2 regions of the Geobacillus sp. YF-1 genome follow, and region 2 is predicted to be linked to the other one. Evidence: a T-box and tRNA genes for the amino acid it is inferred to sense, from the RefSeq annotation. Region 2 holds a T-box; the other holds one or more tRNA genes.
The links. The T-box of region 2 lies ahead of alaS (alanine--tRNA ligase). A T-box ahead of a tRNA ligase gene usually reads a tRNA of that ligase, here a tRNA-Ala.

Region 1: it has a tRNA-Ala gene. The T-box ahead of alaS (alanine--tRNA ligase) is inferred to sense a tRNA for this amino acid. The anticodon was not compared.

Annotation. Positions count from the first base shown of each region.
Region 1 covers NZ_CP199850.1:2,905,436-2,921,961, forward strand. Annotated here, with positions in the region: gene ACTVIM_RS14405 (hypothetical protein) at 1-1,662, opposite strand, end outside; gene ACTVIM_RS14410 (copper amine oxidase N-terminal domain-containing protein) at 1,859-3,322, opposite strand; gene ACTVIM_RS14415 (lecithin retinol acyltransferase family protein) at 3,836-4,438, opposite strand; tRNA gene ACTVIM_RS14420 (tRNA-Ala) at 4,601-4,672, opposite strand; gene ACTVIM_RS14425 (thermonuclease family protein) at 5,580-6,491, shown strand; gene ACTVIM_RS14430 (hypothetical protein) at 6,753-7,007, opposite strand; gene ACTVIM_RS14435 (GNAT family N-acetyltransferase) at 7,092-7,592, opposite strand; gene ACTVIM_RS14440 (MFS transporter) at 7,692-8,870, shown strand; gene ACTVIM_RS14445 (efflux RND transporter permease subunit) at 9,281-12,502, opposite strand; gene ACTVIM_RS14450 (H-type small acid-soluble spore protein) at 13,146-13,343, opposite strand; gene ACTVIM_RS14455 (potassium channel family protein) at 13,457-14,452, shown strand; gene ACTVIM_RS14460 (YugN-like family protein) at 14,449-14,853, opposite strand; gene ACTVIM_RS14465 (glucose-6-phosphate isomerase) at 15,194-16,526, opposite strand, start outside.
Region 2 covers NZ_CP199850.1:2,464,290-2,480,815, forward strand. Annotated here, with positions in the region: gene ACTVIM_RS12300 (peptidase U32 family protein) at 1-588, opposite strand, end outside; gene ACTVIM_RS12305 (O-methyltransferase) at 597-1,241, opposite strand; gene mltG (endolytic transglycosylase MltG) at 1,513-2,604, opposite strand; gene ACTVIM_RS12315 (DUF1292 domain-containing protein) at 2,711-3,007, opposite strand; gene ruvX (Holliday junction resolvase RuvX) at 3,025-3,441, opposite strand; gene ACTVIM_RS12325 (IreB family regulatory phosphoprotein) at 3,445-3,711, opposite strand; gene alaS (alanine--tRNA ligase) at 3,780-6,416, opposite strand; T-box leader at 6,464-6,688, opposite strand; gene ACTVIM_RS12335 (AI-2E family transporter) at 6,735-7,796, opposite strand; gene ACTVIM_RS12340 (YrzQ family protein) at 7,915-8,049, opposite strand; gene ACTVIM_RS12345 (hypothetical protein) at 8,061-8,252, opposite strand; gene ACTVIM_RS12350 (PRC-barrel domain-containing protein) at 8,268-8,741, opposite strand; gene recD2 (SF1B family DNA helicase RecD2) at 8,767-11,124, opposite strand; gene ACTVIM_RS12360 (tetratricopeptide repeat protein) at 11,141-11,803, opposite strand; gene mnmA (tRNA 2-thiouridine(34) synthase MnmA) at 11,921-13,036, opposite strand; gene ACTVIM_RS12370 (cysteine desulfurase family protein) at 13,053-14,195, opposite strand; gene cymR (cysteine metabolism transcriptional regulator CymR) at 14,388-14,804, opposite strand; gene ACTVIM_RS12380 (YczE/YyaS/YitT family protein) at 14,815-15,465, opposite strand; gene ACTVIM_RS12385 (replication-associated recombination protein A) at 15,530-16,526, opposite strand, start outside.

The DNA.
Region 1 (16,526 bases), 440 kb from region 2:
ATAAATATCATCTCCTGTATGAGGTGTTGATACAGTACCCCCAAACACAACTCCTACACCTAATACAACCTTTGTCTTAAAAGACTTTAGATCAATCGCTACTGTCGTTATTTTCCCAGTGTCATTATCCTTTAACATATACGATTCACCGGGTGCTACCGCAAAAACTTGACTGCTTTTACCCTTGTATGCTTTTTTCGAGATTTTATCTACATTGATTACACTAAAGTTGTAGTCTTTACCGTCTTTATCAACCTCTAAGACATATTTAGGTGAAAATACTATACCTAAAGATGCCGTACCGCCCTTTACTGTAACTGTTGAAGTCCTTAATTTCACATTTGCATATTTGGATTTAACAACTTCTACTTTATATGTCCCATCTGGAATACCATAAATCTTTTGCGTGTTCAAATTTACCGTTTGTGTGATCACTGTTTTCCCATTTGTTAATTTAATATCTGCTTCTGCCCACGATTTGCTTAAATCCGTGTTGCCTGACACTTCTGGTTTAAGATCAATTACCCCAAGCTCTTTTTTATGCTCAAATACTACCGAATACGTTAATACTCCAGTCTGCCCACCAGTCACTGCCGATACAGGCAACTCGATTAACGCTTTACCATTTATACCGCCCCTTACTACTCTGTCTTCCGATGACACCAAAAATTTCGGTGTTAATTTATCTCTGTCAACCCACACCATTCCTTTATCATCAGATACTAAAGACAAACTCCCTTTCTTATCAGATAACTTAATCTCAATATGAAACTTCTTAAGTGGTGCGCCTGACTCATCCACTAACGCTAAACCTACTTTATTATTGTCGGTGTAAAGAGCTCCTCCAATTGGACTTAATTTTGTACCAGTTAAATCTCTTATTGCTACCTCTTTACCTTCCTCCCCTTCATAATAATCAAAAGTCTTAATGCCGAATTTATAATACGTGTTTGGTTTCACATTGTATGCTTTTTCATCAACAAACTCGATGTACTTAAATACCTTATCTGCCTTGCGAGGAATCAAAGCGAACTCATCGCCTAATTTGTAACCCCTATGATTAAACATTAAGTGATATACACCTGACTCACGATCATAATTCTTACTGTTGGCTATCGCTGTACCAATTAATTTATTCTCCTTTACAGACCAAAGCTCTAATGTGAACTCTGGAATATATGTGCTCTCGGATTGCTCTGGTGTGTAGTAAATGTCTACATACAGCCCATCTTTTACAACTCTTCCTGACTTGTCCGTTACTACTTGATCTTTAACTTGTTCATCCTTTGGTTGAGAAGTAACTTGCTGATTTTCTGGTTGAGATTGTTGATTCTCTTGTTGAGGTGTAACTTGTTGATCCTCTGGTTGAGGCTGCTGATTTTCTTTCTGAGGTGTGACTTGCTGATTTCCTTCTTGAGAATTAACTGCATCCTGTCCCCCTTCTAAACCATTAGATGCTGACTGATCCGATATAATCTGATTATTTACTTCCGATGTTGTCGATACTCCTGAAGATTCAACTGTCACTGACTCTGTTCGCTGTTGCTCAGTTGCTTGGTTTTCTTGCACCGTAACAACCGAATCGCTATTCGCTAAAGCCACTGTCGAAACCGATGAAAATATTAATGATAATGCTAAAACTGAACTCGATACTTTTAACATTTTTATCCCTCCTAACTTTTTTGTATTGCTTGTAAAACTGATAATTGTTCTTCACTCCCTTTTATTCATTAGTGTGTACTCGTATATAAATAAACTAGATGCCCAAACTAGTCTTAAAATCGAACCCATGTCTTGAAAAATATAAAAAATATGAGGTTCGATGTTTTGATGCATCGAACCTCATGCTTGGATTACTTTACTTTATTTGACCATATGTGGGTTGAAAAATTATCTTAGCACCTTTCTTTAAAGAACCATTGAGGTCTACACGCAGGAAAGAACCTGCGCCCGGTTTGAACCAATGTCCCTCAATCTGTACTAACATATCTGCATGACCTGAACCTGCAATAATTAATGTGTTATATCCCATCGCATCCCATACTGCCGAATATACTTGCGCATGTGCATCACAATCACTTACTCTGCGAACTAAATTGTCATAGGCTGAACGAGGTTTCCCATCGCCTGGGTCAACTGTACCGCTTGCTAATGTACCTGCTAAAAATCCAGTCTTCCATGCCCTGATTACCCCTTCTTTACTTACACCTGCACTAACTAATTCTCCTATACTGCCTTGTGCTAAATACAATCCTACATTTCGCTCTGAACGGTCTCTCTTGTCACCATTAAATCTAGCTCCATCTAAATACTCTAAATAATACTTGTTCCTCGATTCGCCAAAAACAAGCTTGTCGTATTCCTTTGATATATGCTCTCTTACTATTTTCATCACTGTATCATACTCTTTTTGATTCCTACTAGCATATGTGTGACCACCGTACAATACCTTTATCCCGTCCACCGTCTGCGCTTTACTCGTGATCACCACTACCTTCGGTACAGATAACCACTCTACCGAAGAACCTAACGACACCTTCAAGAAATCAACTGGTATCATTGTTACCCCGTTCTTTATAAACATCTTTGCCGATAACTTTACCGACTTTCCATTTACATACGCAAAATCTTTCCCTCTCGGTAATTTAATCACTGTATTCCCTTTAGTTATGATTACCGTGTTCGTCTTTGTGTCAGATGTTACTTTCGCTCCTAACTTTTCATAAATATCTCTGAGTGGAACGAATACTATACCATTTTGCTCTATCGGCTGTTGCTTATAAAACTGCGGTATCCCGTCTATATACACCGATATCGGTGTTAACCTCTTTACAACCGTAAGCGATTCTACAAATTCATTCCCAACATCCAACGTAATATTATACGAAAGTCCAGATAATGTTGATTCTGCTAATACAAGTGTTTTATATAAATTATTGGTTGAAGTAAACTGATTTGCATTTACCTTATTCTCTATATCCTTCAAACTAGAATGTAACAATGATAATGTTGCCAAAGTCAAACCATTTTTCTTTAAAACATCTAACGCTAAGTTTACATTTGCTAAAAGTGTTGCATCATCTTGATATTTTTGAGTCACCTGCACTACTTGCGTTGGTGTTTGAGTAGACGAAGCCGCCTCAACCGTACCCCCTGAGATGCCTAACGCTCCCATTAATACAGTGCTGATTAATAAATTACTTATCACAAAACTAAACGATCGTTTTACACTCTTATTTGTACCCTTATTCCTCGTATAAACTGATGTCATGTGAACCTGAGTGTTTGTAGAAACAACTGAGTCTTTTTGATTTGGCTTCAAGGTGAACCGCCTCCTCTCTTATTAAAAATCAACTACGCATAATCGGTTGTAATTATTATGAATTAGGTTTCCATTCAACTCTTAAAATTCAGTTGTTTCTAGACGTTTATTAAATTTATGACTACTTAACTATCCGAGATAATCTCTCTTATTTCGTTCAAATCCCTCCCTTAAAAGTTAGTTAAGTGCATGATCAACCGCATCATCCATATAACTTTCTAATTTCTCTAAAACACCATACTCTTCAGCAACGGAATCACTCATTTGCTTTATAATAGCTTCGTTTAGCAATAAATATGAAGTAGGTTAATAAATATTTCTTAAATGTGATATTTTTCTAGTATTTTTAAAATTTATGACGAATAAATTACCTTCTAAAAATACTTAACTCCTTTTTTCTTTTTTATCTCACACTCCCCTAAAACATAAAATAAAATCCATCCCCGAAAGAATGGCTTTCACCTAATCTTATTATGCAGTATCATCCAAGCTCTATTTTGAACAAAAAATTCCCTATATACTGTCCGTCGTCTTACCACCACTTCTGCACCAGTTTACAAAATGTTCGCAATTATTAAAAACCAAATTATATCTTTTTTCACCCAACCTAGAAAATGCTCTACTGATAATCTCTTCTTTAGAGTAGGTAGCCACGCTATCAATAACTCTGATTTCACAATCTTTTTTAAAATCTTCTAAGCTATCTATCCTTACTTCACCTTCTGAATAATGAATTACCTGATTGTTACCAATATACAGACCATGATGAGTATAGCCTATTCCATACTCTATTCGTTTAGCTATTAAGTGGTCAGCCAACTCTAACTCAGAATCTCTTTTTAATTCTTTATATTCTTTTATATCTCGAAATATAAGCTTTGTATCGGGCACTGTTGTACTTTCGGGGATAGGATTGGACTTTATAAAGTTACCAATAGCTTGAGCAAGTCTGTCTGCTCCTTCAATCGCTTTACCCACAGTAGGATTATGTTCTTTTACAATATCTTTCATGTCTGTTCTAAATTTCTTCATATCTTGCCTTACACCAGACACAAATTCTTTATTTGCCTCATGCATTTCTTCAAAAAACCACTTAATATTTTTAAAAAACTCCATGTATTGTACCCCCTCCCAAACTTACTAATAAATTCCACTATATTTATACAATGTCCTTCTTCCACATTCCTGCCCGTTAATTAAAAATCAACATTATACGTTAACAACGAAGTGAAAAAATAAAAAAAAGCGACATCACTGTCGCTTTTGCTAGTATGTATATGGAGCATATCGGATTCGAACCGATGACCTCTTCGCTGCCAGCGAAGCGTTCTCCCACTGAACTAATGCCCCATTCTTATGACACTTTTCATTACGGACACTATTTATGTTATCATAAAAAACAGAAAAATATCAACTACAAAATGCACACCCATCCGTCATTTTACCCCACCCTTTTATAAAAATCATTTCTTGGATTGCCCGTCATGTTCACATAATAAATGCTATTTGCTATACTTTTGCTTGAATAAAACACGAAGCTGTTTTTCAAGGATTTTGGGCAGTGTAACTGACAAGCGTGGGAGAGCGTCGTGCTGGCAGCGCGAAGGTCACCGGTTCGAGCCCGGTATGCTCCATCGAAAAACCCTTGCGTAGCAAGGGTTTTTTCCGTTCTGAGGCGGTTGTTGACGAATGGTCGACGAACTCCATCAACAATTGCCCTATCAATTGCCCTATATCGTCCTATTTTATCGGAAAGCAATATGGTAAAATCCTTGTAACAATGGGTTTTTTCATGAACCCCCCGTCGGCCAGCGGTCATTTTTCCCCCGGGTGGAGGGCAAAATGTTGTCCATGGAGCTTTCTAAGGCTGGTGAAAAACGGCTGAGCGCCTTCATCAATGGGAGAATGCGCGGAAAGAAGGACCGATACAACAAGGTTTTTCTCATTGTAAAGGCATATCCACGATGACATCACCAGCCTCTTCTACAAAAATGCCGAACGGACGCCGATTTTCATCCTCAGGTGGAGGGCGGATCGCGCTGCCTATGGAGCTTTTCCGTATTTGACGATTTTGCCTTCCACCGCGCACGCTGAACCGTCGCGAAGGTCACAGCTCCATTCAGAGAAACCCTTGTTTGGCAAGGTAGATTTCACGCTGAACATCACAGAAACGGCTGGAGACTACGTTCAAAGCGCAAGATCGTCATGCGCTTTCATGGCGACCGAGCTGGAATGTTGCCGAAACGGAGGGAGAGCGTTGAAGCAAATCGCCATTCTGTTGCTTTGCCTGATGATAGTATGGCCCGACTCCGTGTCTGCCCATCCGGGCTCATTGGACGAACTAGGTGGGCATTTCCGCAACAGCGATTGCACATACGTGTTGCATGAACCAACAGCATTAGCCAAACAGGCGAAAACAAAAGCGGAGTTGGTCAAGCTCATTCAAACCTATAACAGCAACGAGCGATGCAAACGGAAGCTCACCCCGGAACGCATCGACTTAGACGGACACGCGCTCGGCGGGAAGGATAACGCTGTTTCGCTGCGGCTCGGCCGCACATACGAAGCAACATTAACTCAATGCATCGACGGGGACACCGCCAAGTTTCGTGTCAATGGCCGCGTATACACGACACGCTTTTTGTTCATCGACACACCGGAAAGCACGATTGAAATCGAGCCGTATGGCAAAGAGGCGAGCCGGTTTACGTGTTCCCGCCTGCAAAAAGGGAAGGTGGTGCTTGAAACGGACGGAAATACGCTGTTTGACCGATATCATCGTCTGCTCGCCTGGGTATGGGTCAACGGCCGCCTGCTGCAAGAAGACCTCGCCAAGGCCGGACTCGTTGAAGATTTTTACGACTATGGCCGCTACAAATATGAATCGCGCGTCCGCAAGGCGCTTGAAGAAGCCAAACGGAACGGCATCGGCATGTACGGTGAACGGTCTGTCGCGAAACATGAACAGGCTCGTTCGAAAACAAAACAGGAAGGGGCGGCGAACACAGCTCCGCAAACCGAAAGCGAGACGGAGCCAACCGATCGTGCGCCTAGCCGCGAACAAGACACGGCCGCTTTCGAGCGATCCGGCCTTCCGCTTCTTTATCCATTGCTTGGCGCGGCAGCAGCCGTAGCGGTGTATTGGCTCGTCCGCCAGCTGAGGAGATGACAAAGAGAGGGTGTCCCAAAAGGATCGGGATCCCCTCTTTTACGTGCTGACTGCTTCTGCCGCTCGATCGGTTGTGCCGATCTTGAAGGCAGACAACCTTTTGGGTCGGCCTTTTTGGCTGGAAAACGAATCTCCCTGATGTTCGTGAAAACCCGGCGCTGGAGGGCGATGATATTCATCCCCCAATGAGTTTCCGCCGCTTTACAAAAACGCACCTTTCACCCAAATGCCCTTTCTTCCGTCGCCACAAAGCCAAGTCAATCATTGCCTCGGAAGCAACGCTTCAATGCCGGCAGCATCTTCATGCACCGCCCGCCCTTGTGTCCCTTCGAGCCGGCGAAAGCCGTATGGCTCCAAGCGCGCAATCTGTTCATCGGTCAGTTCGCTGTAGGCAATGACCGACGGTGTGCCGGATGACTTGTAAATCAAATTGCCGGTCACCGGACATTGAAACGCGTCGGCGACAAATCCTTCTCCGTCTTGAATCGTAAACAGTCGAATGGGCATCACATTCATGTCATTCCCTCTTTCTTTGCATCTTCATGTCATTCCCTCTTTCTTTGCATCGTCATGTATATCACTGCCCTGTCTATATTGATTCTATACAAGCCGCTTGCCGACGATGACCAAATCGCGTTCGATGCCGTCAAGCTCAGCAACGCGCGGAAAATAGCCCCATCGTTCAAACCCGAAGCGGGCAAACAACCGCAAGCTTGGCTCATTATGGGCAAAAATAAAGCCGAGCAGCGTCTTCATCTCCAAATCCGGCGCCTTGTCGACCGCTTGCTTGAGCAGCTTCGTTCCCAACCCTTGGCCGCGGTGTGATTCGGCAATATAAATGCTCACTTCGGCCGTATGGCGATACGCCGGGCGGCCGTAAAACGACTGGAAGCTGAGCCAAGCGCAAATCTCGCCGCCATCTTCCACCACCCAGAGCGGCCGATGGTGAGGATCATGCGCTTCAAACCACGCTTTCCGGCTTTCCACCGACACCGGCTCCAAATCGGCCGTCACCATCCGGCTCGGGATCGTTTCGTTATAAATGCGGACAATGTGCGGCAAATCCGCCGCCGTTGCATCACGAATCAACCATCGTTCCATCCTGCATCTCCACCTTTTTTTCATAAGCATTTCGTTTCCAAAAGCGGAAACAGCGGGAGTATAATCATAACGATGCACAGGGAAAGAAAGGAGAAAACCATGAAACGCCAGCTCGTTGTATATGTTGTGTCGCTCGCCGCGTTTCTCGGCCCGTTCACCCAAACGATTTACACTCCTATTTTACCAGAAGTGAGGGCCGCGTTCGCGACTTCTTCTTTTTTGATCAACTTGACGATTTCGATTTTCACCTTTTTCCTTGCGATGATGCAAATCGTCTACGGACCGCTCACCGACCGAAAAGGGCGGCGCGCCGTGCTGCTTTTTGGCCTTGGCGTATACGTCGCCGCTTCGCTCGGCTGCTTTTTCTCGACGTCCATCGCCACCCTTTTGTTGTGCCGCGCGTGGCAAGCGGTCGGTATCGCAGCCGGATCGGTCGTCGCCGCCACCGTCATCGGCGACTTATTTGTCGGCAAAGAACGGGGAAAGGCGATGGGAACGTTTCAAATGATGGTCTCGCTTGGCCCTGTCGTCGGGCCGATCGTCGGTGGATTTTTGGCCGAACACGTTCCGTTTCGCGCCGTCTTTTTGGCGCTGGTGGCCGCCGGCGGCTTGGTCGGCGTCGGCAATTTCCTGTTGCTGAAGGAGACAAAGCCGGAAACGGCCGTTTCGACCCCGTTCCGCTTCGCCGACTTCGCTTCGGTGCTCCGCCACCGCGCCGGGTCGTCGATCGTGCTGCTCGGATTTATGCAGTATTATTCGCTTTACAACTTTCTTGTGTTTTTGCCCGGCATTTTGACCGACCGTTACGGATTATCGGCGCAAGAAAAAGGAACGGTGTATTTGGCCATGTCGTCGATGATTGTGATCGGCAGTTTTCTTGGCGAGCAGCTTCAAGGGCGCTTTCCGGAGCGGCGCACCATCTTGACGACGACGTATTTGACGACAGCGTCCATTTTTTTCTTCCTGCTCACCGCCTGGCAGTCGCTTGAGCTGCTCGTTATTGCCATCGCCATGTTCGGCTTATTTTTGGGCCTTTCGCTTCCGGTGCAAACCACTGTGTTAACGAACGTCTTTCAGGCGAACCGCTCGACGGCGATCGGCGTGTACAACTTTTTCCGCTATATGGGCATGGCGTTCGGACCGATGATCGGCAGCACGCTGTTGGCCGCTGGTGGGGACCGCCTCGTCTACGCGGTCGATGACGTCCTCTTTTTCGCCTGCGCCCTCTTCCTGACGGCGCGCATCGCCCGCGCCGCCAAGCGTCACTCCTCGGCCTAGCCGCCGTGAGGATTTCCGACCCCGGCAAAAGCGTCCCGTTTTTGGTTTCGTCGGAAAGCCAAGCACCGTGGCGAAGGGCCCGCCCATTCCATTTCTCTAGCCGACCTTGCCCGTTTCTGGCGACAAAGTCGACAGGCAACGAAAGACTCGCCAACCGAGCCTCCTTGCCAAGACGAACCCTCACAAAAACGAAAACGGCGTGAATGTGGCCAGGCCAGACTCACGCCGTTCTTGTTTTCGCCCACGAGCCGATGTGGCGTGGCGAACCCCCCATTCTTCTATCCAACCAACACAAGCCACCCAAAGAAGCCGATGACGTCAGAGCAAGGAAGCGAAGCGGCCGCCGATGGGCAAAAGACTTCCTCCACCTGCCGCGCCATCCGTCCCCAGACGGCCGACTCCCCGCTTCCTTACGCCCTTTTTTTCCGCCATTTCATCAACGTCTCATAAACGATCGGGACGATGATTAACGTCAGCAACGTTGAGCTCGTCAACCCGCCGATGACGGTCACTCCGAGCCCTTTCGAAATCAACGCGCCACCTTCCATTCCTACTGCGAGCGGAAGCAAAGCGCCGATCGTGGCAATCGCCGTCATGAAAATCGGGCGCACCCGCGTACCGGCCGCTTCCAAAAGTGCCTCGCGCGTCGACAGTCCTTCGCGTTCTTTATGAATGACACGGTCAATCAAAACGATGGCGTTCGTAACCACGATACCAATCAACATCAACATGCCGATCATCGCCGATACGCTGATCGTCTCACCGGAAACGAACAAGGCGAGCAAGGCCCCAATGACAGTAAACGGCAGCGAGAACAAAATCGCAAACGGCGCCAATCCGCCCCCAAATGTCACAACTAATACAAAATAAACGATCGCTACAGCAGCGAGCATCGCCCACCCAAGCTGGGTAAACGATTCTTGAATGTCTTCAGTCACACCTCCCATCTGAATATCGACTCCCGACGGCAAGTCGAGTCGCTTGAGTTCTTTCTGTACGGCCGCTGACACCGCTGCAACATCCTTCGTTTTTACTTCCGCCGACACGCTCGCGTGCACTCGTCCGTCATCCCGTTCAATTTCGCTGTACGTATACCCTTTTTTCACCGTCACGAGATCTTTGATCGGCACTTCGATACCAAGCGGCGACGTGATCGTGTTCTCCAGCAAATCGGCAATATCCGCGTACCGCTTGTTTTCATCGGCAAGGTAGACGCTGAGGTCTTCACCATCTTGCTTGACCGTCGCAATCGCTTGGCGTCCACCTTTTTCGGACAAAGCGGCAGCCACTTGTGCCGCCGTCAGCCCTAGTTCGCTCAGTTTGTTCTGGTTGGCGGCAAGCGTATATTCTTCAAAGCGGGCAGCCATGCTCGTTTTCACGTTCACCAGCTCCTCATGGCCGCGCAACAGATCGGCCGCTTGGCGAACGATCGGTTCAATTTCTTCCATGCTGCTTCCATACACGTTTAGCTCGAGAACGTTTGATGTCCCTGAACTCGAGGCGTCTTGACTTTGCCATTCTCCTTTGTCTTTGCGCTCATCAAGCGCCTTCATCACCCGTTCTTTCTCTTCGGCAAACCGTTTCACATCGTGGTCATACTCGACGTAAAACAACGCCGCGTGATCTTGCCCCGGATTCATCGGATTGCCCCCGCCGACAGAAAGTTGAATGTTTTTGACCCCTTGGCGCTGTTCAAAAAACGATTCTACCTCTTTGGCGATGCGCTCCACTTCATCGACCGTTTGTCCTGGGGCGGGGCTGTACGTGACGACAATCATCTTTTGCTCGTCAGACGGCAAGAAGCTGACGCCGACACGCGGAACAAGGAATAAACTGGAGATCAAAAGCAACACCGCCGTGCCGCTGACAATGAACTTATGATCGAGCGACCAGCGAAGCACCCGTTTGTACCAGAACGCTAACGTCTGTTTCCGCTCCCGCACACGAACGTCCTTCGCAGCAACTCCCTTGCTAAACAGCGAGTGAGCGAGCGCCGGAACAACGGTGACGGCGACAAGCAGCGAAGAAAGCAAGGCGAACACAATCGTCAGGGCAAACGGCAAAAACAATTCACCAACCATTCCTTTGACCAATCCGAGCGGCAAAAAGACAGCAACCGTCACAATCGTCGATGACGCGATCGGGATAAACATTTCTTTCGTGGCCGAAGCGATCAATTCTTTCCCGCTAAGTGATTCGCCGGGCAGCGTCATGCGCCGGTAAATATTTTCCACCACGACGATCGAATCGTCTATCACACGGCCGATCGCCACCGTCATGGCGCCGAGCGTCATCAGATTGAGAGTAATATCCATCTCCCGCAGCAACAAAATCGCCATCAGCAACGACAGCGGAATCGATACGACCGAAATCAATGTCGTGCGAATGTTGCGCAAAAACAGGAAGATGACAACGACCGCAAACAGCGCACCAAACACCGCTTTGTCCACCATCGTGTTCACCGAATCTTCAATCGGCTTGCCTTGGTCAAACACCGTGATAATGCGCAAGCCGTCAAAGCGTTTTTCAAGATCTTTGCTCTTTTCCTTAACAGCGTTGACGACCGTCACCGTATTGGCGTCTTGCGCCTTGACCACTTGCACGCCGATCGATGGCTTGCCGTTCGTCCGCGAAATCGATTCGGCTTTGGCAACGACTTTCACTTCAGCCAATTCGCTCAGCGGAACGGAAGGAATAGCCGCAGATCGACCCGTTTGACCAACCGCGCTGTTTTCCGCCCCTCGCGCATCCCGCCCTTGGGGACCGGAACCGGCACCCGGCGCTAGAGCCGCAGCTCCTTGGCCCCCGGCTTGCCCGTCGATCGCGCTTCCTTGCCCGCGACCCTCGACTTCGGCGCCAACCACCGGCGACGGCGCCGCCCCAGCCCCCGAAACGATCGGAATGCGGAGCGCTTTTAAGTCGTCGATCGTTGCGATGCGACCGTCAATGACGACCGATTTTTCCGTATCGCCAAACGTGTACAAGCCGAGTGGAAGAGAAACGGCCGAGGCTTGAATAACATTGATGACCGATTGTTCAGTCAGCCCATACCGCTTTAACTTCTGTTCATCAAAACGAATGTTCACTTCTTGCATTTGTTGGCCGGCGACCTCCACCGAATCAACGCCGTCGATGCCCTCTAACTCGGGGACGATCTCACGCTCGACGATCTTCGTCAGTTCGGCCAGCGAGCGGTGGCGGTCGGTAATGCTCAATGAGATGACGGGAAACGCCGAAAAGCTGATCCGCGACACGTCCGGCTCTTGCACCCCGTCAGGCAGCTGTAAATGACTGAGCGCCTCTTTCACTTCATTTTGCGCCGTTCCCATATCCTTGCCAAAATCATATTCAATTTGCACAAATGACGCGTTCTGAAAAGAAGAGGAGCGGACCGCTGTGACGCCGTCCAAATGTTCCACCTGCCGCTCAATCGGCTGTGTCACCTTCTTATCCACTTCCTCCGGCGTCGCTCCCGGATACACTGTCGAGACGGAAATGAAGGGCACGTTGATGTTCGGAATCGTCTCAAGCTTCATACCTACTCCTGAATACAGCCCAGCCACGGCGACAATAAGTGTCAAAATCCAAACAGCGAGCTTGTTGTTAAGCGAAAATTGAATGATGCTCCTCACCCGTTTCTCCTCCTTACGTCCATCCTCATCGCTTCACACCTCTTGACTATATGGTCACAAATTATATACTAATTGACCAATTAGTCATTTGTCAAAATACGAATCCCCTTCCTTGGAAACGGAAAAGCACCGTTTCATTCCCACTCGCTGACAAACGATCTTCTTTGCATTCCAGCTTATCACACCACCTCCTCCTTTTGTCATGTACCAACGCCCGATTTCCATTACGGTTTAAGCTGCCGTTAGGATTCAATCGTTCGAGAATCAAGGAAACGTTCCATAGGCAAGCGATCCGCCCTCCACCCGGGGATGAAAACCTCGCGCCGGTCCTGCATTTTCACGGAAAGTTTCCATGGACAGCGATCTACCCTCCACCTAGGCATAAAAATCCGCGTCAGGCCGGCATTTTCACAGAAAGATCCATGGGCAGCGTGGCCTGCCCTCGACCCGTGGATAAAAATTACGCGCTAGTGCAGCAATTTTCACAGAAAACACAAAAATCCACCCTCTTGTCATGCGAGGGCGGATTCGAGACGGAAAACCGCTGTTACGCTCCGCGTTGTTTCGATGAGAAGGAAAACGAAGTCATCGCGGCGGCGCCCCGAAAAGAAAGCCGCCGCACCGGCGCTTGCCGTCCATTTGCTCAGTCGACTGCTGTTTCCTTTTCTTCCAGCTCAGCCGCTGGCACATCCCGGCGTTCATGAAGGCGACCGTCTCGCAAATGAACGGTCACCATCTGCGTTTCCTCGTTATACCCGTCAATCCAGACCGACACCCCGTTGTAGTAAACGGGAATATCCGCCGGTGATGAAACGATTTGTTTCACACGGTTCATGTCCATAACCGATGGTCCCCTTTCCATGGATCGTTCATTTCCTAGTATGAGAAGAAACAGGAATGGTTATGCCAAAACCGTCCACACTAAAGAAGAAATCGCTGAAGTGAGGGATGAACATGAAGGTAAGGAGTTGGCTTGTTTCCTATTGGCGAATGTCAACCGCCCTTCGGTTGCTAGTCACGGCCAGCGCCACGATCATCGTGTTTGGAGCGTTCATGCCCCTCATTGAACCGCAAACGTTCCGCACGATGTTTGACGGTGTATGGTGGGCGATCGTGACAGCAGCGACGATCGGCTATGGCGATATCGTTCCGGAAACCGTTGCTGGGAAACTGGCGGCCATCGTGCTGATTGCTGTCGGCACCGGCATTATCGGCGCCTATTTCGCCTCGGTGTCAGCTGCCGCCGCCACGCGGGAAACGGCACACACGAACGGACAGCTAGCGTACAAAGAACACGGGCATATCATTATAGTCGGCTGGAACGAACGGGCGCGGGAAATGCTGCTGCGTTTGGCCGAACAAGACCCGCCGTCGCGCGTGGTCCTCATTGACGCCACGGTGCCGTCCCATCCGCTTCCGCACATTCCCGTCCACTTCATTAAAGGGGCGGCGCACGACGATGCTGTCCTTGAAAAAGCGAACCTCGGCCATGCCCGCTTTGTGCTGATTACCGCCGATCCGCATAAAACGGAAGAGGAAGCCGACCGCGATACGATCGTTGCATTGCTGGCCGCCAAGAGCCTCAATCCGTCCGTGTATGCCATCGTAGAAATCTTGACCGCCCGCCATGTCCCGAACGCGTTTCGCGCCGGAGCGGATGAAGTGATCCAAACTAACTTGTTGGCGAGCGCCGCCATGACCGCTAGCCTCTACTCGCCCGGAACGGCTAGCGCGCTCGAACGGATGTTGGGCCGCTTCGGTGAACAAACACTGCGCCTTCTCCCTCCAACCGAGCAGCAAATCGGCCAGCCGTTCGCCGCTGTCCAACAGCAGCTGCTCGCCCAACACATCGCGCTGCTTGGCGTCGTTTGCGGGGATAGCGGAAGCCTATCCATCCGGCCGCAGCGCCTGATTGAAAAAGACGACCGCCTGTTCGTGCTCGTTTCTTAATCGAGCAGGCGGCGCTCCAACTCTTGAACGAGCGCGTTGCCGACGGAAATCAACGGCTCTGGAACGGTCGCATCCGGGTCTTGCGGTTCAGCAAACTGGTCGAACGACGCCGTAAGGTTGCCCACATCCGCAAAATCATCGATGCCGCGCTGATATTTATGGGCAAGCAAAAACGGACGCCCGAGCTCGACCGTTGTGCCATGCGAATCGAGCTGCCCATCGACCGCTTGAAACGGCACACGCAAAAATTGGTAGCCTAAATGGTCGGCGATTTTATAGTCAAAATAGCCGTGGTCATACTCCCAACCGCCGCCGATCTCATAGCCGAGCGGCTTGAGTGTTTGCTCGAGCTGATGCAACGAAAACTGTTTTCCTTCCAGCCTCGACGGAATTTCAATCATCCACAATCCCCTCCTTTCCTTTTATCGTTTCCCGTTTGGAAACAATTATTTGCCTGATCTGGCCGTTGCCTTTTGGCGAAAAATGGACAGATTTTCTCAACCTAACGGGAGGCGAAACAACAATGGATGATCCGCCGCGTGACCATGCAGGCTACTTGTTCCGGCCGCAAAGCTGTAAAAACAACGGACCTAGCAAGCTGCCCCCCTCTTCCTTCAACAGATCGCCGTCAGCGAGGCAGAAGGGCGAAAAACAACTAACGCCCCTTCCCCCTAGTGAAAGGAGAAGAGGCGTTGTTCGGGTCGCACTCATCCGTTCGAATCAGCCGTGCAAACCGTGAGGCTAGTTCAACCGTTTTTCCAACTCTTCCTTCAGCTGCTCATAGCCTGGCTTGCCCAAAAGGGCGAACATGTTCTTTTTGTACGCTTCGACACCCGGCTGGTCAAACGGGTTGACGCCAAGCAAATAGCCGCTCATGGCGCATGCTTTTTCAAAGAAGTAGACGAGGTAGCCAAACGTGTATTCATCGAGTTTCGGCAAGGTGATGACCAAGTTCGGCACACCGCCGTCCGTATGGGCGAGCAATGTCCCTTCGAACGCTTTCGTGTTCACGAAATCAACCGTTTTTCCGGCCAAATAGTTCAGGCCGTCGAGGTCGTTTTCCTCGGCCTCAATGATCAGCTCATGGCGCGGCTCCTCGAGTTTCAACACCGTTTCAAACAAATCGCGGCGCCCTTCTTGAATGTATTGGCCGAGCGAATGCAAATCGGTCGAGAAATCGGCGGAAGCCGGATAAATGCCTTTTTGGTCTTTCCCTTCGCTTTCGCCAAACAGCTGCTTCCACCATTCGGCGAAATAGTGCAACGCTGGTTCATAGTTGACGAGCAGCTCGATCGTTTTCCCTTTGTTGTACAAAATGTTGCGGATGGCCGCGTATTGGTAAGCGGCGTTTTCCTCCAGCTCCGAGGAGCTGAAATCGTCGCGCGCTTTGGCCGCGCCTTCCATCATGGCGTCGATGTCTGCGCCGCTTGCGGCAATCGGCAGCAGCCCAACCGCCGTCAACACGGAATAGCGGCCGCCGATGTCGTCCGGAATGACAAACGTTTCATATCCTTCCTCATCGGCCAGCGTCCGCAGCGCCCCACGTTTGCTGTCGGTCGTCGCGTAAATGCGGCGGCGCGCTTCCTCTTTGCCGTATTTGTCCTCAAGCAGCTTGCGGAAAATACGGAAGGCGATCGCCGGCTCCGTCGTCGTCCCCGATTTGGAAATGACGTTGATCGAGAAATCTTTTCCTTCGAGAAAATCGATGACGTCTTTCATATACGTCGAGCTGATGTTGTTGCCGACAAAAATGATTTGCGGCGTTTGCCGCTTCTCTTTCGGCAAAGCGTTGTAAAACGAATGGTGCAGCATCTCGATCGCGGCGCGCGCGCCAAGGTACGAGCCGCCGATGCCGATGACAAGCAGGACATCGGAGTCCGATTGAATGGTTTTCGCCGCTTGTTTGATGCGGGCGAATTCGTCTTTGTCATAGTCGACCGGCCAGTCAAGCCACCCTAAAAAGTCGCTGCCGACGCCGGTTTTTTCATGGAGCGAATGGTGCGCGACTTTCACGGCATCGCGCAAGTAAGTCAGTTCGTGTTCGCCAAAAAAGGCAAGCGCTTTGGAATAATCA
Region 2 (16,526 bases):
TTCGTACTTTTTCCGTTCGATTTCCATCACTTTTCCTTGATAGGCAAAATAGTTGCCAATCAGCGAACGCTTCGACTGGTACATGCACGTCATGCCGTGCACTTGCACTTCAATTTCCACTTCAGCATGGGCTTTGATTTCCAAAATGGCGTCCATGTTCAGCTCGCGCGCCAAGACAGCGCGTTTCGCCCCTTTTCGCCCCCAGTAGTTGCACGCATACCAGTTCGTCGCTGTCGTCTCCGTGCTCCAGTGGAGGTTCATGTGCGGCGCCGTTTCTCGGACGGTCAAAAGCACCGCGGGATCGCCGAAGACGATGGCATCGGCGCCGACTCCAGCTAAAAACGCCACGTAGTCGGCAAGCTCGTCCACTTTGTCGTTATGAAAAAGGGCGTTCATCGCCACATACACGTTCATGCCGCGCCGGTGGGCTGTTTCAACAGCCGCGGCCACATCCGAACGGGAAAACTCGCCGGCGAGCCGCAAGCCATAGCGCTGCTCACCGATGATGATGGCGTCCGCCCCGGCTTCCGCCAGTTCATCAATATGGGAAACGCTCGTCGGCGTGACGAGCAATTCCGGTTTTTTCATTTTCTCGTTCACCTCATTTTTTTCGATATCGCGAGCCCATCGCCGACCGGAATGATGACGGTGTCATAATCGCCCCGGGCCATCAACCACTCATTATAGCGGCGAATTTTTTGGGCGAGATTCCAAAGCCGCTTATTGCCCGCGGGCGTTTCGGCGGCGACAAGCCCTTTAAATAGCACGTTGTCGGTAATGACGAGGCCGCCTTCAGCGAGAAACGGCTCATAGAGCGTAAAGAAGCGCTCATATTGCCCTTTGGCGGCATCGATCACCAACGCGTCAAACGGCGCGGTCGACGCCACCTTCTCCGTCACCGCCAAGGCGTCGCCCCACACCGCTTCAATTCGCTGGGCGCAATCGGTCTTTTCCATATAAAAACGGGCGCGCTCATACCGCTCCCGGTCTTTTTCTATCGTTACAATGTGCGCCTCCGGCAGCGCTTTTGCCATCCGGATCGCCGAATAGCCGATCGCCGTGCCGATTTCTAAAATGCGGCGCGGCTTCGCGAGCTTGAGCACGAACAACATCGTTTCGATGCTCACCGAATCCATGATCGGCACCCGCTGTTCGCGGGCTTCGCGCTCGATCTGTTCCACATCCGCATCCAACGCCGGCCGCAGCCGCTGCAAGTACGAAACGACCTCATCAGTCAGCAAACGGAACCCTCCTTGCCATCAACAAGCGGAAAAACGCCCGCCCCGTCGCGAAAATAAAGCAGCGATCGCCGGGCTTGTGCTCCTTGCCATCAACAAACGGAAAAGCGCCCGCCCCGGGCCAAGCGGCGGCCCGAGGTGCTGCGCCCATCCGTTCCAAATAAGAGCCGCTACCGGACCCTTATCGCTCCCTGTTCAACTTTCTTTATCTTACCATAACTCGGCGGAAAAGCGAAACCGTTTCGCCTAACCCGCCAGCAACTTCCGTTTTGCGCTATCGTTTCCCAATATGCTTCGCCTTTTCCCGGTTGTGCTCGGCCAGCGTTTTCGTGAAAATGACATCGCCTGTGGGGGTGGCTAAAAAATACAAATAATCGGTTTGCGCCGGCTCAAGCGCCGCTTCAATCGACATTGCGCCCGCGTTGGCGATCGGCCCTGGCGGCAGCCCTTTATGAAGGTACGTATTGTATGGCGAATCAACTTTTAAATCGTTGTAAAACACGCGCGCTTTATGTTTGCCAAGCGCGTATAAAACCGTCGGATCGGTTTGCAGCGGCATGCCTAGGCGCAGCCGATTGTAAAAGACGCTGGCGATTTTTTTGCGGTCGGCTTTTTCTGTCGCCTCCTCTTCGATCAGAGAGGAAAGCGTCAGCAGCTGGTGCGGCGACAGCTTCCGTTCCCCTCTTTCCTCTTCGTACGAAGCAAGCACCGCTGCCGTTTTGGCGACCATCGTTTCAATGATCTCAGAAAGCGGCGGTTTTTTGTCAGCGAATACATAGGTGGCTGGAAATAAATAACCTTCCAGCGGATAACGAACGTTCGGATGGAATACGTCTTTCGTTATGACACGCGGATACTTTTTCATTAACTGCTCGATGTACGCGCGGTCGTTCAGCTGCTTCATGACGTCTTCTTTTTTGTATCCCGTTCGCGCGGCGATGAGATCGGCAATCTGTACAAGCTGCGACCCTTCGGGGATCGTCAATTTCAAGCCGACTTTCAACGATTTCCCCGTTTGCAGCAGCGCTATGATGCGCGTCATCGGCATGGCCCGCGTCAGTTCGTACTCTCCGGCTTGAAACCCGGGCTCGCGTTTCCAACGGACATAAAGCCGAAACACGCTAGCGCTTCGAATGAGCCGTTTTTGTTCGAGCCGCTCTGCGATTTCTGTCGCCGATGAACCGACAGGAATCGAGACATGAACCGGGGTGTGATCATGAGGATCGACCGGTTTGAGCGCCAAGCGAATATATAGAAAGCTGCCGGCACTGATCAACACAACCAGCGCCAGCAAAACGCTGCCTGCGATCAACATCCGTTTTCGCCCACGTCGCCCCTCGTTCCCTGTCCAATGCTTTTCCCCCATAGCACGCCTCCTTTCCCGTCCATCGGTCATATTATACTACAAGTTTTTGCATCTTTCGCCCTTTTTTCCGACAAAAAAGCGGCCGCCTTTAGGCAGCCGCTTCGGATCATTCCTCTTCATCTTCTTGTTCAGCACAAAACGTGTTCCACACTTCTTCGATCATATCCCACTCTTCTTCCGTTTCAATCGGAAGCAGTTCCCCTTCTTGATTTTCGTCAGCAGGGATAAACGCCGACACGTGCACTTCCGTTTCGCCGTTTTCATCTTCCGCTTCCTTGCTGACCGGATAGTAAAACACGTACGATTTCCCGAAATCGTCGGATTCAAACGTAAACAAAATTTCACAGAGCTGTTCGTTGCCTTGTTCGTCGACAACGGTAATATGGCGGTCTCCATGTTCCATTGTGATTGGCCTCCCCTTCATCGTTTCCTATCCAAGTACGATTGCAAAATGACGGCCGCCGCCATTTTGTCGATCACTTTCCGCCGTTTTTTCCGGCTCACATCGGCAGCGATCAGCATCCGTTCGGCGGCCATCGTCGACAGCCGTTCGTCCCAAAGCACGACCGGCAAAGAAAACTCCTCGCGCAGCTTGGCGGCGAACCGCTCGCTCGCTTCGGCGCGCGGCCCAAGCGTGCCGTTCATGTTTTTCGGCCAGCCGACAACGATCGCATCGACGCCATATTCGTCGATGATGGCGCGCAGCCGCTTTAAGCCGTAGTCGCCGCGCTCTTCGTCGATGGCGATCGTCTCCAAGGCTTGAGCCGTCCAGCCAAGCTCGTCGCTGATCGCCACGCCGAGCGTTTTCGTGCCGAGATCCAATCCTAACGTTCGCATCGGTCAGTCCTTTCGTTGTCCCTGTAAATAGAATTTCACCAATTCCTCGATTAATTCGTCGCGCTCGATTTTGCGGATGAGGGCGCGCGCGTCGTTATGGCGCGGGATGTAAGCCGGATCGCCGGACAACAAGTAGCCGACAATTTGGTTGATCGGGTTGTAGCCTTTTTCTTGCAAAGCCTCATACACCGTCAGCAGCACTTCGCGAACGTTCGTTTCAGCCGGCTCTTCCGGAAAATGAAACTGCATCGTTTGATCAAACGAGCTCACCGTCTCCACCTCGCTCTTGATTCGGGCCATTCCTCCATCTTACATCCATTGTACACGATCCGCGCCATTTAGGAAATGGATTTGACCCACGTTTCGACGTAATCAAGCGCTGCCCCGACTTTGTCCGCGTCCTTTCCTCCGGCCTGCGCCATATCCGGGCGTCCGCCACCCCCGCCGCCGCAGCGGGAAGCCACTTCTTTGACGAGCTTGCCGGCGTGATATCCTTTTTTCACTAAGTCATCGGTCACCGCAGCGATCAATTGGACTTTGCCGCCTTGCACCGCCGCCAACACGATGATTGCCGTGCCGAGTTTTTGCTTCAAATCGTCGGCCATCGCCCGCAATTGGTTCATGTCGTTCGCCTGCACTTTCGCCGCCAGCACCGGCACGCCGCCGACGTCTTTGACTTGGCGGGCGAGGTGCTCCGCTTCCATACGGGCAAGGCGAGCGGCAAGCGATTCGTTTTCGCGCTCGAGCTCTTTCAGTTCGGCAAACAGTCCGTCAAGACGGGCATTCAATTCTTTCGGGCTTGTTTTCAATTTTTGCGTCGCCTCTTGCAAAATGGCGAGCTGTTCGGTCATCAAACGGTACGCCGCCTCTCCGGTCACCGCTTCAATCCGGCGCGTGCCGGCGCCGATGCCGGATTCAGAGACGATTTTAAACAGCCCGATGGCCGCTGTATTCGGCACATGGCAGCCGCCGCACAGCTCGAGGCTGTAGTCGCCGACCTTGACGACGCGGACAATGTCGCCGTATTTTTCGCCAAACAGCGCCATCGCGCCCATCGCTTTCGCTTCCTCAAGCGGTTTATAGAAAATGTCAACTGGGGTACTCTTCCAAATTTGTTCATTGACGATCGCCTCGATGCGCTCGAGCTCGTCCGGCTTCACTTGGCCAAAATGGGTGAAGTCAAAGCGCAGCCGATCCGGAGCGACGAGCGACCCCGCTTGGTTGACATGGCGGCCGAGCACGTCTTTGAGCGCCTGATGGAGCAAATGGGTCGCCGTATGGTTTTTCACGATGCGCGCCCGCTTCGCCTCATCAACGCGCGCCGTATAGCGGGCTCCTTTTTTCACCGCGCCGCGCTCGACGACAATCGAGTGAAGGTGCTGGCCGTTCGGCGCTTTTTGCACATCTTTGACGACCGCTCTCCCGGTCTCGCTTTCAAATACGCCTTGGTCGGCGACTTGACCGCCGCTTTCGGCGTAAAACGGCGTCACATCGACGATGATCTGCGCCTCTTCACCGGCTTTCACTTTCTCGACAAGCCGTCCGTCTTTAACGATGGCGAGGACCGTCGACGAGGCAACAAGCTCATCGTAGCCGACAAACCGGCTTTCGTCTTTCAAATCGCCGAGCACGCCGCCTTGCACTTGCATCGAATCGACGTCTTGGCGAGCGGCGCGGGCCCGTTCGCGCTGGCGCTCCATCTCGCGCTCAAAACCGGCGTGATCGACCGTCATACCTGCCTCGGCGGCGTACTCTTCCGTCAGCTCGAGCGGGAAGCCGTACGTATCATACAAGCGAAACGCCTCTTCCCCCGGAAGGACGGTGCTTCCTTGCGCTTTCGCCTTTTCGATCACTTCCGCCAAGATGGCGAGCCCCTCATGAAGCGTTTCGTGGAACCGCTCTTCTTCCGTGCGGATGACGCGAGCGATAAAATCGGCTTTTTCTTTCACTTCCGGATAGTAGTCGTGCATAATTTCGCCGACAACCGGCACGAGCTCGTACATAAACGGGCGGTCAATGCCGATTTGTTTCGCGTAGCGCACCGCGCGGCGGAGCAAGCGGCGCAATACATAGCCGCGCCCTTCGTTCGACGGCAGCGCCCCGTCGCCAATCGCAAACGTCACGGCGCGAATATGGTCGGCGATCACCTTAAAGGCGACGTCTTTGTCCGGATCGTCGCCATACCGCTCGCCGGCGATTCGTTCGGTAGCGCGGATAATCGGCAAGAACAAGTCGGTTTCAAAGTTCGTCGGCACGTCCTGCAAAATCGAGCACATCCGCTCCAACCCCATGCCGGTGTCGATGTTTTTCTTCGGCAGCGGCGTGTACGTGCCGTCCGGGTTATGGTTGAACTGGGAAAACACTAAGTTCCATACTTCCAAATAGCGGTCGTTTTCCCCGCCCGGGTACAGCTCCGGATCGTTCGGATCGTTGCCAAACGCCTCGCCGCGGTCGTAGAAAATTTCCGTGTTCGGACCGCTCGGGCCTTCGCCGATATCCCAGAAGTTTCCTTCGAGGCGGATGATTCGTTCTTCCGGCAAGCCGATTTCGTTATGCCAAATGTTGTATGCTTCCTCGTCCTCCGGATGGACGGTGACGGACAGCCGTTCCGGATCAAAGCCGATCCACTTTTCGCTCGTTAAAAACTCCCACGCCCAGTGGATCGCTTCCCGCTTGAAGTAATCACCGATCGAAAAGTTGCCGAGCATTTCAAAAAACGTATGGTGGCGCGCCGTTTTCCCGACGTTTTCGATGTCGTTGGTGCGGATCGATTTTTGCGCATTGCAAATGCGCGGATTCTCGGGAACGATGCGCCCGTCAAAGTATTTTTTCAGCGTCGCGACGCCGCTGTTGATCCATAACAATGACGGATCGTCGACAGGAATGAGCGAGGCGCTCGGTTCAACCGCATGGCCTTTTTCTTGGAAAAACTGCAAAAACATGCGCCGCACTTCGGCAGATGTCAGCTTTTTCATGATGATCCTCCCCTTTCGCCTTTTTATATAAAAAAACTCCCATCCCCTGCAGGGACGAGAGTTGTGCTCGCGGTACCACCCTGTTTATGGGCGAAAAACGCCCATCACCTCTTTGGCCGTAACGCAGCCTTGCGTCAGGTTTTGCCTGCGCTCCGGATTAGCCTTCTGTTGCCCTTCATCTGGAATTTCTTTCAGCCGCGGAAATTCCTCTCTGTGCGCGAGCCCGCGCGTTAAGATGGACTGCAACATACTCGATCCGTCATCGCGTTATGTATTCGCTTTTACATTGAAAAATTATAGACAAGCACCGCTCGTTTGTCAATGCAAGGCATAGCGCTCCTTCCAATGGACGATGGCCACTTTCAGCACCGCCGCCGTCGGAACGGCGAGGATGAGGCCGAGCACGCCGGCGAGCTCACCGCCGGCAAACAGCGCGAGCATAATGACAAGCGGATGCATGTGCACGCTTTTGCCGACGATCAGCGGCGACAACACGTTGCCTTCTAAAAACTGCAAAGCGAAAATGATGACCAGCACCACCAAGACCATTTTGAGCGATACGGTCGCCGCTAAAATGGCGGCCGGAATGGCGCCGATCAGCGGCCCGAAATACGGGATGATATTCGTCATCCCGATGATGAGCCCAAGCAAAAGCGGATAGTCCATGCCGGCAAGCCACAATCCGAGCGCCGCGGCCGAACCGATCGCCGCGCAGACAAAGAGCTGGCCGCGGATGTAACCGCCGAGCGACTCGTCAACGTCTTGTAAAAACGCCAGCCCCGGTTCGCGCCACCGCTTTGGCGTCAAATACCAAACGGCTTTTTTCAGCACCTCAACGTCCTTGAGCATGTAAAACACAATAAACGGGATCAGCACGAACGTCGCCGCCGAGCTGATCAGCGATTTCATGGCGCGAATCGCCATCTCGACCGCCGAGGCGGCCGCCCGCTCCAGCTCAGCGAGCATCGTTTCCACCCGCGTATGCACTTCCATCGGCCATGTCGATGTTTCATCGTGAATGTGGCGCACCCATTGGCGATATGTATTCATCAGCGAGGGCAGCTGTTCGTCCAACGCGCGCAGCTGGGCGATCAAAACCGGAATGCCGCGGTACAAGCCGTAGCCGACCGAGCCAAAAAACAGCAAATAAATGAGCAAAATGGCAAGCGCCCGCGGCACCCCTTTGCCATGAAGATATTCAACGAGCGGGTGCAGCAAATACGTGATAAACGCCGCCAGCAAAAACGGCGTCAACACCGTGGCGGCAAAATCGATCACCGGCCACCAAACGCTTTTCATCCGGACGATTAAATAGACGATCGCCGTCACCAACAGCCATTTGCCGATGCGGAAGAACGACTGCCATTGTTGCTCCCCCATCACCACACCTCCTACCGTTTAGTGTAGGGGATGCGGGCAGGAATATGCCTTTAGCGCTTTGGCACTATTTGACAATCACAAAGCACCGCCCCCGCGCAAGGCGAGGGCGGCAACGCCGTCAGCGGATCGCCTGCATCAAGCGGCGGCGCATTTTTCGCATCGTGCGCCCGTTCATCCAGTTGTTGCGCTGGGCCAACTGATACGCGGCGACACCCAACCCGACAGCCAACAGCGATGTCATCGTCCGGTTCATGACTGTCCCCCCTAAAGTTGAATCGTGCGCTCATAATCGTCGAACAAATCATCAAGAGAGCTTAACGTCCCGTCCTCCTCCACTTGATGGACATGGATGACTCCTTTCGAGACGGAAAGCTCGATGAAACAATCCCAGCAATAATATTGGTTGACGCCGATTTTTCCTAAATTTTTTCGTTTGCAGTTCGGGCAAATGAGCACCGACAGCCACTCTCCTTACTTTGTTGTGTCCACCATCACAACCCCTTCTTTCGCCGTGAACGGGGCAAGCGGCATTCGCTTCTTTCCTTCTGTCAAATCGGAAAAAAATCCCTCACTGATCTCGTATCCATCAATTCTGCCCCATTGCCCGTCGAAATATACGTCATCTAACAATCCGATCGTCGTCCCGTCGGCGGCGACAACCATGTTGCCGGCGATGCCTCGTTCACCGTAAAGAGAGTGGCCGCTGTCAGAGGAAGGCAAGGGCTGGAAACTTCGCGCGTCGTCGATGAGCATTCGATCGTTTTGCAGCGCTCGCACGGCCGCAAGCGGCAAATAGCGGCGGCGGCCAAACAAGCCGCGCTGTTCGGCAACAAACCCTTGCACCGTGCCGTGGCTGGTAAACCAAACATCCGCGATCGTTCCGACGTTTTTCCCTGTCGCTTGTTCGTAAATGGGAAGACCTTTCATGTCGGAAAACGTTCGCATCGCTCTCCCACCTTTCCAGCCACCTTTAGCTTGACTCATCGCTCATAAAGTCATACGGCGTAACGTTTTCCATTCCGACGTTCGCATCCTCAAGCGGCAGTTCGACCTCGACAACCGGCGCCATCGCCGCCGTCAGCTTTTCCGCCAGCGCCGTCCGCCGCGCCCCGTCGCTCTGCTTGGCGACGCCGGCCCGAAACGCTTCCTCTTCGCCGCATAAAATCAAAAATTGTTTGCTTCTCGTCACCGCTGTATACAGCAAGTTCCGCTTCAACATCCGATAGTAGCTTTTCACGACGGGCAAAATGACGATAGGGAATTCGCTTCCTTGCGCTTTATGCACAGAGCAGCAGTACGCATGGGTAATTTGCGACAGCTCTTGCCGGGTGTAGGTCACTTCCACACCGTCAAACGAGACAACGAGCAAGTCTTGCTTGTCGGTGTTCTCTTTCGCGTAAAAAATGGCAACGACTTCGCCGATATCGCCGTTAAACACGTTGTCTTCCGGCTGATTGACGAGCTGAAGCACCTTGTCGCCGACGCGGTACACCACCTCGCCGGCCGCCAGTTCCCGCTTCCCGGCGGATGGCGGATTGAAGAGCTCTTGAAGCGCTTTGTTGAGCCGATCAATGCCGGCCGGGCCTCGGTACATCGGGGCGAGCACTTGAATATCTTTGACCGAAAAGCCTTTTTTTCGCGCATTGTCCGCGATTTGCCGGACGACATCCACGACTTGGCCGGCGCGGCAGCGAATGAACGAGCGATCCGCCTTTGGCGCAGTCAAATCGGGCGGCACGGCGCCGCGCTTTACCTCATGAGCGAGCTCGATGATCGACGATCCTTCCGCCTGACGGTACACGTCTGTCAGCCGCACCGAAGGAACGACGCCGGACTCGAGCAAATCTTTCAGCACTTGGCCGGGCCCGACGGATGGCAGCTGGTCTTCATCGCCGACCAGCACGACTTGCATGCCGTTTGGCACCGCTTTGAACAGCTGATTAGCCAGCCATGTGTCGACCATCGACATTTCATCGATGACAAGCAGCTTGCCGGCAAGCGGTTCATGTTCATCGCGGCTGAACCCTTCCACTCCGTTCCAACCGAGCAGCCGATGAATCGTCGCCGCCGGCAGGCCGGTCGCCTCGCTCATCCGCTTGGCCGCCCGTCCGGTCGGGGCGGCGAGCACGACCGGGAACGGCTCGCCTTGCTGGTAGCGGGCCGGATCTAACGATAAGCCGTTAAGAGCGGCGAACAGCTCGACAATCCCTTTGATGACCGTTGTTTTTCCCGTGCCCGGACCGCCGGTTAAAATGAACAACGGGGAGGAAAGCGCCCGCTGAATCGCCTCTTTTTGCTGGGGCGCGTACTGCATGCCAAGCCGCTCTTCAAGCGCCCCGAGCGCCAGCAAAAACTCCGATTCCGCAAACGGCACCGCCGTTTGCCGGAGCAGCCGCTTGACGTTGGAAACGATGCCTTTTTCGGCAAAGTAAAGCGACGGGAGATAACAACGGCCTTGCTCAACGACCAGTTTTCCTTCTTCACTCAACATCAGCAGCGTCCGTTGAATGGCTTGTCCGTCGACCGCCCCGCTCGGCCGGCCATCCAGCAGTTCAGCAATGCGGCCGGCCAGCTCTTTCTCGGCCATGTACACATGCCCTTCCTGCAGGCAAACTTGCTCGAGGACAAACAAGGAAGCGGCGCGCAGCCGAGCCGGGTGGCTTCCGGAAATGCCGAGCTGCCGCCCAAGCTCATCGGCGCGACCGAACCCGATCCCTTCAATGTCTTCGACGAGCTGATACGGATTGGCTTGGATGATTTCGATCGCTTCCTCGCCGTACGCTTGGTAAATTTTCATGGCCAGCTGGGGGCCGAAGCCGAGCTGAGCGAGGGTGATCATCGTCTGCTCAAGCCCTTCGTGGGCGCGGAGCGTTTCATACAGCTGCTTGGCCTTTTGTTTGGACAGTTTCGGAATGCGCTCGAGCGCCGCTGGATCGCGCAAAATCACGGCAATCGCCTGCTCGCCGAGCGCTTCGGCGATGGCTGCAGCCGTTTTTTTGCCGATCCCTTTAAACAAGCCGCTTGATAAATACTGAATGATTCCTTCTTTCGTGTTGGGAAGCTGTTTGCGGAACTGGCTCGCCGCATACTGGCGGCCAAAGCGCGGATGATGGCGGAATTGACCATAAAACACATAAACGTCTCCCTCGCTGATCCGCGGGAAATGGCCGGTGACGATCACTTCCTCTTCAACCGGCGCTTCGTTCGTTTCCTCAACGCGAATGCGGACAACGGTGTAAAGCGTTTCTTCGTTATGGAAAATGAGGGATATGCACGTTCCTTTAATAAAGGTGCACCCCTCAATGGCCAGCGTTTGCTGCTCTTGCAACAGCGATCCCCTGCCTTTACGGCGAAAGCCGCTTTTCCATCATTTTCTTTCCATACCCCGCCAGCACGTGGTCTGGCTTCGCCTCCAACGCGGCGGCGAACCAATCGCGGGCGGCAGCCGGCTCGTCCTTGTTCGCATAAATGACCCCTAAATTGTAGCAGGCGTCGGCATGGTGCGGCTTTAGCGCCAACGTTTTTTCAAAGCAGCGCTTCGCCTCGTCAACATAGTCGAGCGCCGCCAAACAAAGGCCGAGCTGAAAGAACGCTTCGGCATCCCCTTCGTTCAATTCGGCGGCCCGCTGCAAATACGGAAGAGCGAGCCGCGGCATCTCGAGCCGCCATAGCGACATGCCGAGCATAAAATGCGTGTCGGCGTCATCGAGCCCCAGCCCGAGGGCCCGTTCAAACATGTCTTTCGCCTCGGCAAACCGCCCGCGCTGATAGTGGAGCGTGCCGATGCCATAGTAAGCGGCCGCGGCCCGTTCATCGCGACAAAGCGCCTGCTGGAAGAAAGCGAGCGCTTTCTCCTCTTCGCCGGCGGCGGCCAGCACGGTGCCGACGTTGATGTAGCCGGTCGGGTCGTCCGGGCGATCGTCCACCGCTTTGGAAAAGCAGCGGAGCGCTTCTTCGTACTCCCCGGCGCGCAAATGCGCAAGCCCTTGTTCATTCCAATCCGCCACCGCTCATCCCTCCTGACTATAGTTTAGCACATACGTTCGTTTTTTTCGAGCAATTGCAAAAACACCCCAACCCCAAGCCGGGTTAGGGCTTTCACCGCCGGTGCGGCAGCTTAGCGGTCAGCCGACATACCAAAGCTTTTCACCGTTGCGGAACACTTCATCGATCGTGCCGCCGCCAAGGCACTCCTCGCCGTTGTAGAACACGACCGCCTGCCCCGGCGTCACCGCCCGCGCCGGCGCATCAAACACGACTTCCGCCTTGCCGTCTGAAAGCGGGTGGACCGTCACGCCGACATCGGGCTGACGATAGCGGAACTTCGCCGTGCAGCGGAACGGCGCTTCCGGCTTGCGGTCAGACACCCAGTTGACATCGACCGCTTTTAGCGAGGTCGAATACAAATAGTCGTTTTCAAATCCTTGGGCGACATACAGCACGTTTTCGCGCACATTTTTGCCGACGACAAACCACGGTTCGCCGCTGCCGCCAATACCAAGGCCATGGCGCTGGCCGATCGTGTAATACATCACCCCGTCATGCCGCCCTTTCACTTCGCCGTCGAGCGTTTTCATCACTCCCGGCTGGGCCGGCAAATAATGGCTCAAAAATTCTTTGAAATCACGTTCGCCGATAAAACAAATGCCGGTGCTGTCTTTTTTCCCAGCGGTAGCCAGCCCGGCTTCTTTCGCGATCCGGCGCACGTCCGCTTTGTGCAAGTGGCCGATCGGAAACATCACGTTTGACAGTTGGGCTTGGCCGAGCTGGTTCAAAAAATACGTTTGGTCTTTGTTCGGGTCAGCTCCACGGAGCATTTTATATTCGCCATCGCGAAACTCGACGCGGGCGTAATGGCCGGTGGCGACGTAATCGGCGCCGATCGACATGGCGTGTTCCAAAAACGCTTTGAATTTAATCTCCTTATTGCACATCACATCCGGGTTCGGGGTGCGCCCCGCTTTGTATTCGTTCAAAAAATACGTAAACACTTTGTCCCAATATTGCTTTTCAAAGTTGACTGCATAGTACGGGATGCCGATTTGGTTGCAGACGCGCACAACGTCTTCGTAATCCTCAGTCGCCGTGCAAACGCCGTTTTCATCGGTGTCATCCCAGTTTTTCATAAAAATGCCGATCACATCATATCCTTGTTCTTTTAATAATAGCGCAGCGACTGACGAGTCGACCCCGCCGGACATGCCGACGACAACGCGCGTTTCATGCGGCGCTTTGTTCATGCGCTCCACCCCCTCTTCAGCGTTTTGTGAGCCGCTTCACAATTTTCACCGTTTCTTCCGCCGCCCGCTCAATTTGCTCCGTTGTATTGCCGAGTCCGAAGCTAAAACGCACGGACGAGCGGATGCGCTCCGACTCTTTTCCGCACATGGCAACAAGCACGTGGGACGGATCGATCGACCCCGCCGTGCACGCTGACCCGCTGGACGCGGCGATGCCCGCCAAATCCAAATTGACGAGCAGCGATTCGACGTTCGTTCCCGGGAAAGCAACATTGAAAATATGCGGCAGGCCGTCTTCGCTGCCGTTGACGATGAAATCAAGGCCGGAGGAACGAAAAATCGTCAACATCGCTTCGCGCCAAGCCGCGTATTGCTTCCGCTTCTCTTCCCTCGTCCGCTCGGCGATTTCCGCCGCCCGTGCCAAGCCGATAATGCCCGGGACGTTCTCTGTGCCGGCGCGCCGTTTCCGCTCCTGCTCGCCGCCGAAAAGAAGCGGTGTGATGCGGACCGTCTCACGAACATACAAGGCGCCGCTGCCTTTCGGACCGTTAATTTTATGGCTCGAAAGCGACAACAAATCGATGCCGTACTCATTCACATCGATCGGGATCAGCCCGTACGCCTGCACGGCATCGGTATGAAAATACGCCGGGTGGTCGCGAAGCAGGGCGCCGATTTCACGGATCGGCTGAATCGTGCCGACTTCGTTGTTGGCAAACATGATCGAAACGAGAATCGTGTCATCACGGAGCGCGGCTTTCAAGTCCTCGACCGACACGCGCCCGTGTTCATCGACCGGCAAGTACGTCACATCGAATCCTTGCTTTTGTAAATGTTCGCAAGCGCGCAAAACAGCGTGATGCTCAATAGCGGTCGTAATGAGATGGCGGCCGCGCTCACGGTTGGCCATCGCCGTTCCGATGAGCGCAAAGTTATCCGCTTCCGTCCCGCCGCTTGTAAACACGATTTCCGTCTCTTTCGCCCCGAGGCTGCGGGCGATGGCTGATCTCGCTTCGTCCAACGCCCGGCGGCTCTGCCGGCCAAAATAATGGATGCTTGACGGATTGCCGAACTGTTCGGTCATCGACTGAATCATGCCAGCCGCCACATCCGGATGAACGGGAGACGTCGCGGCATGATCCAAGTAAATCCGTTCCAACGATCATTCTCCTTTCTTGTCGCCCGAACCTCTTCCGCCCACAGCGGCCGTCCCTTGCCCGAGCGGATTCCGCCCGTTGGGGAAACCGCCCGCTGCGGCAAACGGCGAGGCTTGGCCATGAAGGTGTAAATAGTAAAAACACGTCCATGTCATCCGCTCGCGGTGGATGACATGCGACCGCTTGATCAATGGTTAAATATAAAACATGTATGCCCCTTCATCCCCGTCGCTATACTTCGCTAAATCTTCAAGCGTCGTGCTGTCGAGCACTTCCTCGACCGCATCGCGGATGCGGATCCACAGCTCGCGCTTCGCCGGCTCCTCCTCTTCGAGTTCCTCGACCGGGGTGAGCGGCCCCTCAAGCACGCGCAAAATATCACCGGCCGTAATTTTTGCCGGATGCTCGGCCAATACGTAACCGCCGTACGCCCCGCGGATGCTTTTGACAAGCCCGGCGTTGCGCAACGGCGTCACCAGTTGCTCCAAGTAATGCTCGGACAAATTGTTCGCCTTGGCGATCGAGCGGAGCGAAATCGGACGGTCGCCGTACTTTTTCGCCAGTTCAATCATAATCGTCAATCCGTAACGGCCTTTGGTTGAAATCTTCATCATATCCCCCCTAACGACTTAACCCTTGCGCCCGAACGTTGGCGGCTCCCAACAAGCGGTCGGCCATTTTCCGGCATTGCGGCAGCGCCAAACCGGCGACCGAACCGATTGTGACGCAAAAAAGAAACGTGCCAAACGACACCGGACCGCCAAGCAGCCAGCCGACAAGCAACACGAGCGCTTCCATCATCACGCGAATGTATGCCACGTTCCATCCGGTCAACTCGGTCAAGGCGAGCATTAAACTGTCGCGCGGACCGGCGCCGACGTCGGCGGAAATATATAGCCCCATGCCGTAGCCGGACACGACGATGCCGACTAGCAGCATCGCATATTGTTCAAGCAGTTGTGGCGGCGTTTTCAGCGGTGGGATCATCATCCACACGTCAATCAAAACGCCGACAGTGATCATATTGAGGAAGGCGCCAAGCTGCGGTCTCCGCTTGACAAGCAGCGCCGAAGCCGCAAGCACCACCATCCCAACGATGATCGACCACGTCCCGACCGTCAGGCCAAATGTTCGCTCTAAACCAATATGAAGGACATCCCATGGCGCACAGCCAACATCGGCTTTCATCGTCAGCACAATGCCGAATGACATGACGAGCAAACCGGCAAAATAAATGCTCCATCGCAGCCATGGGACCGAAGGATGGACCATCGCACATGCGCCTCCCTATCCAGTCAATCGCCGGTGTTATTATACCATAAATGACGCGCTCCGTTCACGGCCCAATCGCGCTTTCCCGCTTCAATTGCTCCAGTCGCCGGTACACTTTCGCATAATGTTTCTCGTCGCCGTGCTCTTTCGGCTCATAATAGCGGACGCCGGCAAGCGTTGACGGCAAATACGATTGCGCCACCCAACCGTTCGGGTAATCATGCGGATATAAATAGCCTTGGCCATGTCCGAGCACGGCTGCCCCTTGATAATGGGCGTCTTTTAAATGGTCGGGAATCTCGCCAACCTTTCCGGCGCGCACGTCGGCGAGCGCCGCGTCCAACGCCTTGTAGGCGCTGTTGGATTTCGGGCTTAGGCAAAGCTCGATCGTCACGGTCGCGAGCGGAATGCGCGCCTCCGGCAGTCCGATCCGCTCCGCCGCCGCCACAGCTGCCTGCACTTTCACCCCCATCAACGGGTTCGCAAGCCCGATGTCTTCATAGGCGATGACGAGCAGCCGGCGACAGACCGCGGCCAAATCCCCGCCTTCGAGCAGGCGCGCTAAATAATGGAGAGCAGCGTCCACATCGCTGCCGCGCACGCTTTTTTGGAATGCCGACAACAGCGAATAGTAATGGTCGCCGTATTTGTCATGAGTGAAGCCGCGATTGGCCGTGCACGAAGCAACGATCGCCTCATCCACATACAAACCGTCATCGCGTTCATCGGCCGCCGCCACGGCCGCTTCAAGAAGCGAAAGCGCCACGCGCGCATCGCCGCCCGCGGCTTCCGCAATTCGCCATAACAGCGCCTCATCGATCTTGACGGGCTGCGCTCCGAGCCCGCGCACCGAATCGGTAAGCGCCCGCTTTAAAACGATAAGCAAGTCGGCCGGCTCAAGCCGCTTTAATCGCTGAATTTGTCCGCACCGGCTACGGATCGCCGGATTCACCTCGTGAAACGGGTTTTCGGTCGTCGCCCCGATTAACGTGATCAGCCCGGATTCAAGGTGTGGAAGCAGCACGTCCTGCTGCGCCTTGTTCAAACGGTGAATTTCATCG